2 regions of the Streptomyces sp. NPDC048338 genome follow, and region 1 is predicted to be linked to the other one. Evidence: riboswitches for the same ligand, from Rfam matches in the RefSeq annotation. Region 1 holds a riboswitch; the other holds the start of a gene.
The links. Region 1 has a riboswitch for glycine ahead of gcvT (glycine cleavage system aminomethyltransferase GcvT). Riboswitches for the same ligand answer to the same signal wherever they lie in the genome.
Positions count from the first base shown of each region.

Region 2: it holds a riboswitch for glycine, as region 1 does, so the genes downstream of both, gcvP (aminomethyl-transferring glycine dehydrogenase) here and gcvT (glycine cleavage system aminomethyltransferase GcvT) in region 1, are expected to answer to the same signal.

Region 1 is NZ_JBICYQ010000008.1:281,106-285,970, forward strand. It holds gene ACGFZF_RS20580 (enhanced serine sensitivity protein SseB C-terminal domain-containing protein) at 1-359, opposite strand, end outside; gene ACGFZF_RS20585 (enhanced serine sensitivity protein SseB) at 401-1,141, opposite strand; gene ACGFZF_RS20590 (AAA family ATPase) at 1,403-2,074, opposite strand; glycine riboswitch at 2,216-2,327, shown strand; gene gcvT (glycine cleavage system aminomethyltransferase GcvT) at 2,498-3,622, shown strand; gene gcvH (glycine cleavage system protein GcvH) at 3,723-4,103, shown strand; gene glyA (serine hydroxymethyltransferase) at 4,125-4,865, shown strand, end outside.
Region 2 is NZ_JBICYQ010000011.1:10,718-15,582, reverse strand. It holds gene ACGFZF_RS24565 (hypothetical protein) at 1-165, shown strand, start outside; gene ACGFZF_RS24560 (DUF5999 family protein) at 511-717, shown strand; gene gcvP (aminomethyl-transferring glycine dehydrogenase) at 865-3,750, opposite strand; glycine riboswitch at 3,933-4,031, opposite strand; gene ACGFZF_RS24550 (PRC-barrel domain-containing protein) at 4,095-4,511, shown strand; gene ACGFZF_RS24545 (DNA polymerase IV) at 4,542-4,865, opposite strand, start outside.

The DNA of each region.
Region 1 (4,865 bases):
TCGGCCCACGGGATGCCGACGCCGCCGCCGGGGTCGTGCGGGTTCAGCCAGATGCCCCAGCGGTCGGGGTAGAGCGCGCGGGCGATGTCGCGGCCGGTGACGACCTCGTGGGCCCGGTTCCAGCCGGAGGCGGCGAGCTCCTGCGCGGAGGTCACGCAGGGGGCGTAGCCGAGGCCCTCAATCTCCATCTTCCCGTACTGGGCGTCCGGGGAGCCGGCCTGGCCCTGCCAGAGCAGCATCCAGACGTTGCCGTCGGCCAGGGCGTGCAGCAGCTGCTCGTACGCGTCGTAGCGTCCGGGTGTCACCTGGCGCAGCATGTGCTCGACCTGTCCGGCCGCAGCGGTGCCTGACGCGCTCACCGTGGGTCCCGCCCCTCTTTCGTCCACCGAATCTGCTTCATTTACGCGGAGGCCCGCTGGTAGAAGGGGCGCACGCGCTCCAGCATCCAGTCCCCCACCGGGTCCTGCGCAACGTCCAGCAGGATGAGATTGACCGGCCAGGCCACCTCGACCCGGCCGAGTGCGCGGCCGAGCGCGTCCAGGGGCGCGTTGCGGTCGACGCCGTCCCAGGTGGCGAGCTCGACGCCGACGAAGAGGGCGGGTTCGGTGCCCTCGACGCTGGCCAGGGCGCGCCGGGCGGTGACGACGACCCCGGTGGCGTCGAACTCGGCGGCCGCGGCGGAGAGGAAGTCGACCGGGTCGTCCTGCCAGTCGGGCTCGAAGAGGCGGACCCGGCCACCGGTCGCGGGGCCGTCCAGCGGGGTGCGGCCGACCCGGCAGAGTTCGGCCACGGCGGGCGGGGGCAGCGGGGCGCCGACGGTGCCGCCGGGGTTCACGGCGATGCCGAGCTGCGGCGGCAGGCCGCGGGCGAACTCCCGGGCCGGGGCGACGGTGAAGGACATGTGGCTGCCGACGCAGGCGAGGAACTGCTGCTCGGAGCTGAAGACGGGGACGTACGGGAAGCCGTCGATCTCCATCGTGGGCAGGTCGAGGTCGGTGCTGTCGGGGCCGCCGCCGTTCGGCAGGGGCACCCAGATCGGGCTCCGTCCGAGCACCTCGACGAGCCGGCCCCCGGCAGCGGGGTTGCCCAGTGAGGCGGCCAGCACCTCTTCGAGCTCGTTGCCCGGCCACGTAACGTCCACGGTTCTCGGTTCCCCTTCTCGCGCGAAGTCGTCACGCGCCCTCGGGGCAGAACCCTAACGCCGCCCTGACCTCGCCGTGGCCAGATACGCACGGAGCGCCTCGGTCCGTATCACCGTGCGCGCGCGTCGCCGCCGGTCGGCGGCCCCTCCGCGCGGCTCCGTACGGCCCCCCGCGCACGGTGCCGGGCCGAAATCCGCCGGGGCCCGGGGCGGCCGTCCCCACTCGCCCCCTTTCGGATCCGCCGTGGATCCGCCGGGCTCTCAGTCCTCGTCGCGGAAGGCGATCCGGCGCAGCGCGTCGGCCGCGTCCCGGTCGAGGAGGGTCGCCGAGGCGCATCCCGGGGGCAGGCTGCCCGACTCCACGGCGCGCAGCAGGCGGCCGACGGCCCGTCGGTGCCGGGCGAAGGCGTAGCCGGAGACCCCGCGGCCCCGCTCGCGCTGGCCCTCGCGGGCGGCGGCGGGGGTGACGTCGAGCATGATCAGGTGCAGGGCGCGCCCTCTTCGGCGGGCCTCGCGGGCGAGCCAGGCGCGCACCCAGGACTGGGTGCCGCAGTCGTGCACGATCACGCTCCGGCCGGCGCGCAGGTCCCGCCGCAGTCCGGCGTAGTGGGCGACGCGGACCAGTGGCCGGTAGACGGCGTAGGGCAGGAAGCGCGGCATGAGTGCCTCCCAGCGCTCCCGGGCGTCCTGCGAGTCGACTCCCCGGCCCTCGGCCGCGCGGGCCATCAGGGTCGACTTGCCGCTGCCGGGCAGCCCGGAGACCACGACCAGGTCACCGGCGGCGAAGGTCAGCGCCCGCGGCCCGCGGCCGGCCCGCTCGCGCAGGTCCCGCAGCAGAGGCGTGGCCTTGCCGCGCCGGCGGGTCCTGGCCCGGGCGCGTCCGGCCGGCAGTCCGGTGTCGGCCGCATAGGCGCCGGTCCGCTGGAACGTCATCGCTACTCCCCCTGTCGGGCCCTTGGGGAGCCCTTGCCCAAGAAGTGTAAAGAAACGGTAATGCGGCACAAGCGATTTGCCGATGAGACCCCGCGTGCAATGATGTGCGCGCCAAGCGCACACAACCGCATATCGGCCGCTCGAATCCGCGCGGGAGAGTCCTGGACAGGCTGTAGCACTGCTGTAGCAGTCCGGGCGCCGAAGGAGCAAGACCCTCCCTTGAATCTCTCAGGCCCCGTACCGCGTGGATGAGGCAGATCTGAAAAGCGAACCGCCCCGGGAGCACCGGTGCGGCTCCACCCAAGGTGCAAGCCGAGGATGCCCTCGGTGAACCTCTCAGGTTCCATGACAGATGGGGAGGATTGTCCTCACCCGTCATGCATGTCGTGCCCTGCACGCCCCCTGGGACTTGGGAGCCACCCCATGAGCAACGCCCCCCGCCTGACCGCCCTCGATGCCCTGCATCGTTCGCTGGGCGCGACCATGACCGACTTCGCCGGCTGGGACATGCCGCTGCGCTACGCCAGCGAGCGCGACGAGCACAACGCCGTCCGCACCAAGGCCGGTCTGTTCGACCTCTCCCACATGGGCGAGATCACGGTCACCGGTCCGCAGGCCGTCGAGCTGCTCGACCACGCGCTCGTCGGCAACATCTCGACCGTGGGCCTCGGCCGCGCCCGCTACACGATGATCTGCCAGGAGGACGGCGGCATCCTCGACGACCTGATCGTGTACCGGCTCCAGGAGCAGGAGTACATGGTCGTCGCCAACGCCTCCAACGCGCAGATCGTCCTCGACGCCCTCACCGAGCGCGCGGCCGGCTTCGACGCCGAGGTCCGCGACGACCGCGACGCGTACGCGCTGATCGCCGTGCAGGGCCCGGAGTCCCCCGGCATCCTGAAGTCCCTCACCGACGCCGACCTGGACGGCCTGAAGTACTACGCCGGCCTGCCGGGCACGGTCGCCGGGGTCCCCGCGCTGATCGCCCGTACCGGCTACACCGGCGAGGACGGCTTCGAGCTGTTCCTCAAGCCCGAGCACGCCGAGGGCGTGTGGCGGGCGCTGACCGAGGCGGGCGCCCCGGTCGGCCTGATCCCCTGCGGCCTGTCCTGCCGCGACACGCTGCGCCTGGAGGCGGGCATGCCGCTGTACGGGCACGAGCTGACCACCTCGCTGACGCCGTTCGACGCCGGTCTGGGCCGGGTCGTGAAGTTCGAGAAGACGACGAACGACGGCGCCTTCGTCGGCCGCAAGGCGCTGGAGGCCGCCGCCGAGCGCGCCGCGGGCAACCCGCCCCGCAAGCTCGTCGGCCTGATCGCCGAGGGCCGCCGGGTCCCGCGGGCCGGCATGCAGGTCGTCGTGGACGGCCAGGTCGTCGGCGAGGTCACCTCGGGTGCCCCGTCCCCGACCCTCGGAAAGCCGATCGCCATGGCGTACGTGGACGCGGCGCACGCCGAGCCCGGCACGCAGGGTGTAGGTGTGGACATCCGCGGCACCCACGAGCCGTACGAGGTCGTCGCGCTGCCGTTCTACAAGCGCGAGAAGTGACGTTCCCCCGGGCCGCCGGCGCCCGGGTCCATCTCACTTCACGTCTCATCTGGCAAGACCCACGTTCATCAGCACTCCCCCGATCCAGGAGAATCAGGTCATGAGCAACCCCCAGCAGCTGCGTTACACCAAGGAGCACGAGTGGCTGTCGGACGCCGAGGAGGGCGTCTCGACGGTGGGCATCACGGAGTTCGCGGCCAACGCGCTCGGTGACGTCGTCTACGCCCAGCTTCCCGAGGTCGGCGACACGGTCACCGCGGGCGAGACCTGCGGCGAGCTGGAGTCGACGAAGTCCGTCAGCGACCTGTACTCCCCGGTCACCGGCGAGGTCGTCGCCGCCAACCAGGACGTCGTGGACGACCCGTCCCTGGTGAACACCGCTCCGTTCGAGGGTGGCTGGCTGTTCAAGGTACGCGTCGCCGAGGAGCCGAAGGACCTGCTCTCCGCCGACGAGTACGCCGAGTTCTCCGCCGGGAACTGAGACCCCTTAGGGATCGAATTCATGTCGCTTCTGAACACCCCTCTCCACGAGCTGGACCCCGACGTCGCCGCCGCTGTCGACGCCGAGCTCCACCGCCAGCAGTCCACCCTCGAGATGATCGCCTCGGAGAACTTCGCTCCGGTCGCGGTCATGGAGGCCCAGGGCTCCGTCCTCACCAACAAGTACGCCGAGGGCTACCCGGGCCGCCGCTACTACGGCGGCTGCGAGCACGTCGACGTGGCCGAGCAGATCGCGATCGACCGGATCAAGGACCTGTTCGGCGCCGAGTACGCCAACGTGCAGCCGCACTCCGGCGCCTCCGCCAACCAGGCCGCCCTCTTCGCGATCGCCCAGCCGGGCGACACGATCCTCGGCCTGGACCTGGCGCACGGCGGCCACCTCACCCACGGCATGCGCCTGAACTTCTCCGGCAAGCAGTTCAACGTGGTCGCGTATCACGTGGACGAGGCCGGTCTGGTCGACATGGCCGAGGTCGAGCGGCTCGCCAAGGAGCACCGCCCCAAGGTGATCATCGCGGGCTGGTCCGCCTACCCGCGCCAGCTGGACTTCGCCGAGTTCCGCCGGATCGCCGACGAGGTCGAGGCGTACCTGTGGGTCGACATGGCCCACTTCGCGGGCCTCGTCGCGGCGGGTCTGCACCCGAACCCGGTCGAGTACGCGGACGTGGTGACCTCCACCACGCACAAGACGCTCGGCGGCCCGCGCGGCGGCATCATCCTGGCGAAGAAGGAGTTCGCCAAG
Region 2 (4,865 bases), on a different contig from region 1:
GCGGACGGCACCTCCGCGCCCGACCCCGCGGACCTGCTCATCCCGCTCGCGCCCGCACCGCCGGGTATCGCCGCCCATCTGCCGCACCGGGTCGCCGACCTGCTGCCGGTCCTGACCCTGCGGCTCGCGCCACCGCCGCTGTTCGGCACTCCGGCGCCGGCCTGAGCCGTCACTCCGAGAGCCCCGAGCCCCGCGACCGGTCCGCGTCGCGGGGCACTGTTCTGCGCCCGGAAGGTCGAACACGGGCGCCGAACGGACGCCTCGAACACCTCCCCCCGGACGGACTAGCCCACCCGGGCCATAGCGAACCACCCGAAGAGATGGCCCAGTTGACTTGAACCGCCCGGGCGGGTGATACGTCTTCATGCAGTAGGAAGAGCTGCCGCGAAATCCCTGCGGATCGACGTCCGTAGGGGAAGACTGGACCAACCGAACCGACCACGGGGAGCGGCCATGAACACCGCGTCGAGCCGCAGGACACACACCACGACACAGCGAAAGAACCCATCCATGTGCCAGCACCAGCCCGCCTGCCCGACCGCCCACTCCGCCGACCGGGAGGCGGCCCGTCTGATGGCACACCACCCCGAGCAGGGCTGGAGCCTGCTGTGCAACGGCGTCCTGCTCTTCGAGGACACCGGTGAACTGCTGCCCGACGGGCAGATCATCGCCCCGCACCGCCCGCTGACGGCGGGCCAGGTGGCCCAGGCCGCCTGATCCCCCGCACGCCACCGCCGCGCACGGCAGCCACCGCGCGCGAGAGGCCGCGCGAGACCGCGGCCCCCGGCTCCGCCCCGTCCGGCGGCGCCCCGCACGACAAAGGGCCGGCCCGGAGAGAATCTCCGAACCGGCCCTCATTCATGCTCAGTTGTCGTACTCGTCCATCGGCGGGCAGGAGCAGACCAGGTTGCGGTCGCCGAAGGCCCCGTCGATCCGGCGGACCGGCGGCCAGTACTTGTCCGCCGCGGACACGCCGGCCGGGAAGACCGCCTCGTCACGGGTGTACGCGTGGTTCCACTCGCCGCCCAGCGCCGCCGCGGTGTGCGGCGCGTTGTGCAGCGGGTTGTCGTCGGCCGGCCACGTGCCCGACGCGACCTTCTCGATCTCGCCGCGGATGGCGATCATCGTGTCGCAGAAGCGGTCGAGCTCGGTGAGGTCCTCGGACTCGGTCGGCTCGATCATCAGCGTGCCGGCCACCGGGAACGACATCGTCGGCGCGTGGAAGCCGTAGTCGATCAGGCGCTTGGCGATGTCGTCGACGCTGACACCGGTCGCCTTGGAGAGCGGACGCAGGTCGACGATGCACTCGTGGGCGACCAGGCCGGCCGGTCCGGTGTAGAGCACCGGGTAGTGCGGCTCCAGGCGCTTGGCGATGTAGTTCGCCGCCAGGACGGCCACCTGCGTGGCGCGCTTGAGGCCCTCGCCGCCCATCAGGCGGACGTACGACCACGAGATCGGCAGGATGCCGGCCGAGCCCCACGGGGCGGCCGAGATCGGGCCGACGCCCGTCTCCGGGCCCGCGGTGGGCTGCAGCGGGTGGTTCGGGAGGTACGGGGCGAGGTGGGCGCGCACACCCACCGGGCCGACGCCCGGGCCGCCGCCGCCGTGCGGGATGCAGAAGGTCTTGTGCAGGTTCAGGTGCGAGACGTCGCCGCCGAACCGGCCCGGCTTCGCGAGACCGACCAGGGCGTTGAGGTTGGCACCGTCGACGTACACCTGACCGCCGGCGTCGTGGACCTCGGCGCAGATGTCGGCGACGTGCTCCTCGAACACACCGTGGGTGGAGGGGTAGGTGATCATCAGCACGGACAGCTCGTCGCGGTACTGCGCGATCTTGGCCCGCAGGTCCTCGATGTCGACCTCGCCGTCGTCGGCGGTCTTGACGACCACGACCTTCATGCCGGCCATCACGGCGCTGGCGGCGTTGGTGCCGTGCGCGGAGGACGGGATGAGGCAGACGGTGCGCTGGAGGTCGCCGTTGGCGCGGTGGTAGGCGCGGACGGCCAGCAGGCCGGCCAGCTCGCCCTGCGAACCGGCGTTCGGCTGGATCGACACCTTGTCGTACCCGGTGACCTCGGCGAGGCGCTCCTCCAGCTCGGTGATGAGCGTGAGGTAGCCCTGGGCCTGCTCGACCGGCGCGAAGGGGTGCATCTGGCCGAACTCGGGCCAGGTCACCGACTCCATCTCGGTGGTCGCGTTCAGCTTCATGGTGCAGGAGCCGAGCGGGATCATGCCGCGGTCGAGGGCGTAGTCGCGGTCGGCGAGCTTGCGCAGGTAGCGCAGCATCGACGTCTCGGAGCGGTGCGCGTGGAAGACCGGGTGGGTCAGGTACGCGTCGGAACGGAGCAGTCCGGCGGGCAGCGCGTCCTCGGCGAGGGCGTCCAGGGCCGCGACGTCGGCCTCGACGCCGAAGGCGGACCAGACGGCGGCGAGCTGGGCGCGGCCGGTGGTCTCGTCGCAGGACACGGACACGTGGTCGGCGTCGGCGCGGTAGAGGTTGACGCCGGCCTCGCGGGCGGCGGCCACGACCTCGTCGGCCTTGCCGGGCACGCGGACGGTGACGGTGTCGAAGAAGGTGTCGGTGACGACCTCGACGCCGCCGTCGCGAAGGCCGCGGGCCAGGATGGCGGCGTAGCGGTGGGTGCGCTCCGCGATCTGCTTCAGGCCGTCCGGACCGTGGTACACGGCGTACATGCCGGCCATGACGGCGAGCAGGACCTGGGCCGTACAGATGTTGCTGGTGGCCTTCTCGCGGCGGATGTGCTGCTCGCGGGTCTGCAGGGCCAGGCGGTAGGCGCGGTTGCCGTCGGCGTCGACGGAGACGCCCACGAGGCGGCCGGGCAGCGAACGGGCGTGCTTGTCCTGGACGGCCATGTAGCCGGCGTGCGGACCGCCGAAGCCCATGGGGACGCCGAAGCGCTGGGTGGTGCCGACGGCGATGTCGGCGCCGAGCTCACCGGGCGAGGTGAGCAGGGTGAGGGCGAGCAGGTCGGCGGCGACGGTGACGATGGCGCCGAGCTCGTGGGCCTGGTCGACGACGGCCTTCAGGTCGCGCACGGCGCCGGAGGCACCGGGGTACTGGAGGAGGACGCCGAAGACGCCGCGCTCGGCGATCTCGGCCGGGATGCCCTCGCCGAGGTCGGCGACGACGACCTCGACACCGGTCGGCTCGGCGCGGGTCTCGATGACGGCGATCGTCTGCGGCATGGTGTCGGCGTCGATGAGGTAGACGCCGTTCTTGACCTTGCCGACCCGGCGGGACAGCGCCATCGCCTCGGCGGCGGCGGTGCCCTCGTCCAGGAGGGAGGCGCCGGAGGTGGGCAGACCGGTCAGGTCGGCGACCACCGTCTGGAAGTTGAGCAGCGCCTCCAGGCGGCCCTGCGAGATCTCCGGCTGGTACGGCGTGTACGCGGTGTACCAGGCGGGGTTCTCCATCACGTTCCGGAGGATCACCGGCGGCGTGAAGGTGCCGTAGTAGCCGAGGCCGATCATCGGGGCGAGGACCTGGTTGCGGTCGGCGAGGGTGCGCAGCTCGGCGAGGACCTCGGCCTCGGTGCGGGCCGCGGGCAGGCCGAGCGCCTCGGCGTTCTTGATCACGTCCGGCACCGCGGCGTCGGTGAGCTCGTCGAGGGAGCCGTAGCCGACCTGCGCGAGCATCTTGGCCCGGGCTTCGGCGTCGGGCCCGATGTGCCGCTGCTCGAACGGGATGCCCTGTTCGAGCTCGGAGAGCGGAGTGCGGTTGGCGGTCATGTACGGAGGCCTCCTGGTCGTCACGACCTGCGAGGGGCACCACGGCGCGGGTACCCGGACGGCCTCCCCCTCTGTCATCTCAACCTGAGAGTTTCACCGGCATGCCGAAGGAGCACGCCGGCTTTCACCGTCGGTGAGGGCGGAGGTCGATGGACGACTCCCGCCCTGCTTTCCAGAGTGACCTCGTCCGTGCGGTACAGGGGCCTGAGAGATTCCGGGGAGGATTTGCTCCTTCGGCGCCTCCGAAAGGTTTCTCCGGAGGACTCTCCCGCACGGGGTCAGCAGCCACAGCCAGCCTACCAGCGAGGTTCCGCTCCCCGTCGCTCAAGTGGCCGACATCCCAGATGTGCACTTTCGTAGTCCTTGTAGAGCAGTTGCGACCAGTTGGAGGGACCGTGCAGACCGACATCGATCCGCGCAGCCTGATCGGCCGCAAGGCGTTCGACCGCAACGGACACAAGATCGGCACCGTGGACGAGGTGTACCTGGACGACGCGACCGGAGTTCCCGAATGGGCGGCGGTCCGTACGGGCCTCTTCAGCCGGGACGCCTTCGTCCCCCTGGAGCCCAGCGAACTGGTCGGCGACGGCCTCCACATCCCGTTCGAACGCGCCCTGATCAAGGACGCCCCCGACTTCGGCGTGGGCCGGCACCTCTCCCCCGAGCAGGAGCTCCAGCTCTACCGCCACTACGACATCGCCCTCCCCCCGCCGCCCCCGGACCGCGACTTCGGCCGCCTGGCGGGGCAGGGCGACGCCTGACCGGCCTCCGGGTCGTCGCCGCGGCGAGGGTCAGGGCCCTCCGGGCCCCGGCCCCGTCCGGGCGGCCGCCACACCCGTCGGCCCGCCCTCGACCAGGGGCAGCGGGTCCGCCGGCGCCAGGTCCGGGTCGTCGACGAGGAAGGTGCGTACGCGGCCCGGCGCCGAGCCCGGCTCCTCGAAGCGGACGGTGACCCGCCCCACTCCGCTGCCCTGCACCCAGCCGGCGCCGAACACGGAGTGCCGCACGTCGTGGCCGGGTGCCCAGCGGCGCTCGGCGGCGGACGGCTCCGGTTCCGGCACGGCCGTCTCGGCCTCCCGTGCCGCCGGGCCGGTCTCCGGATCCGCCCCCGCCGG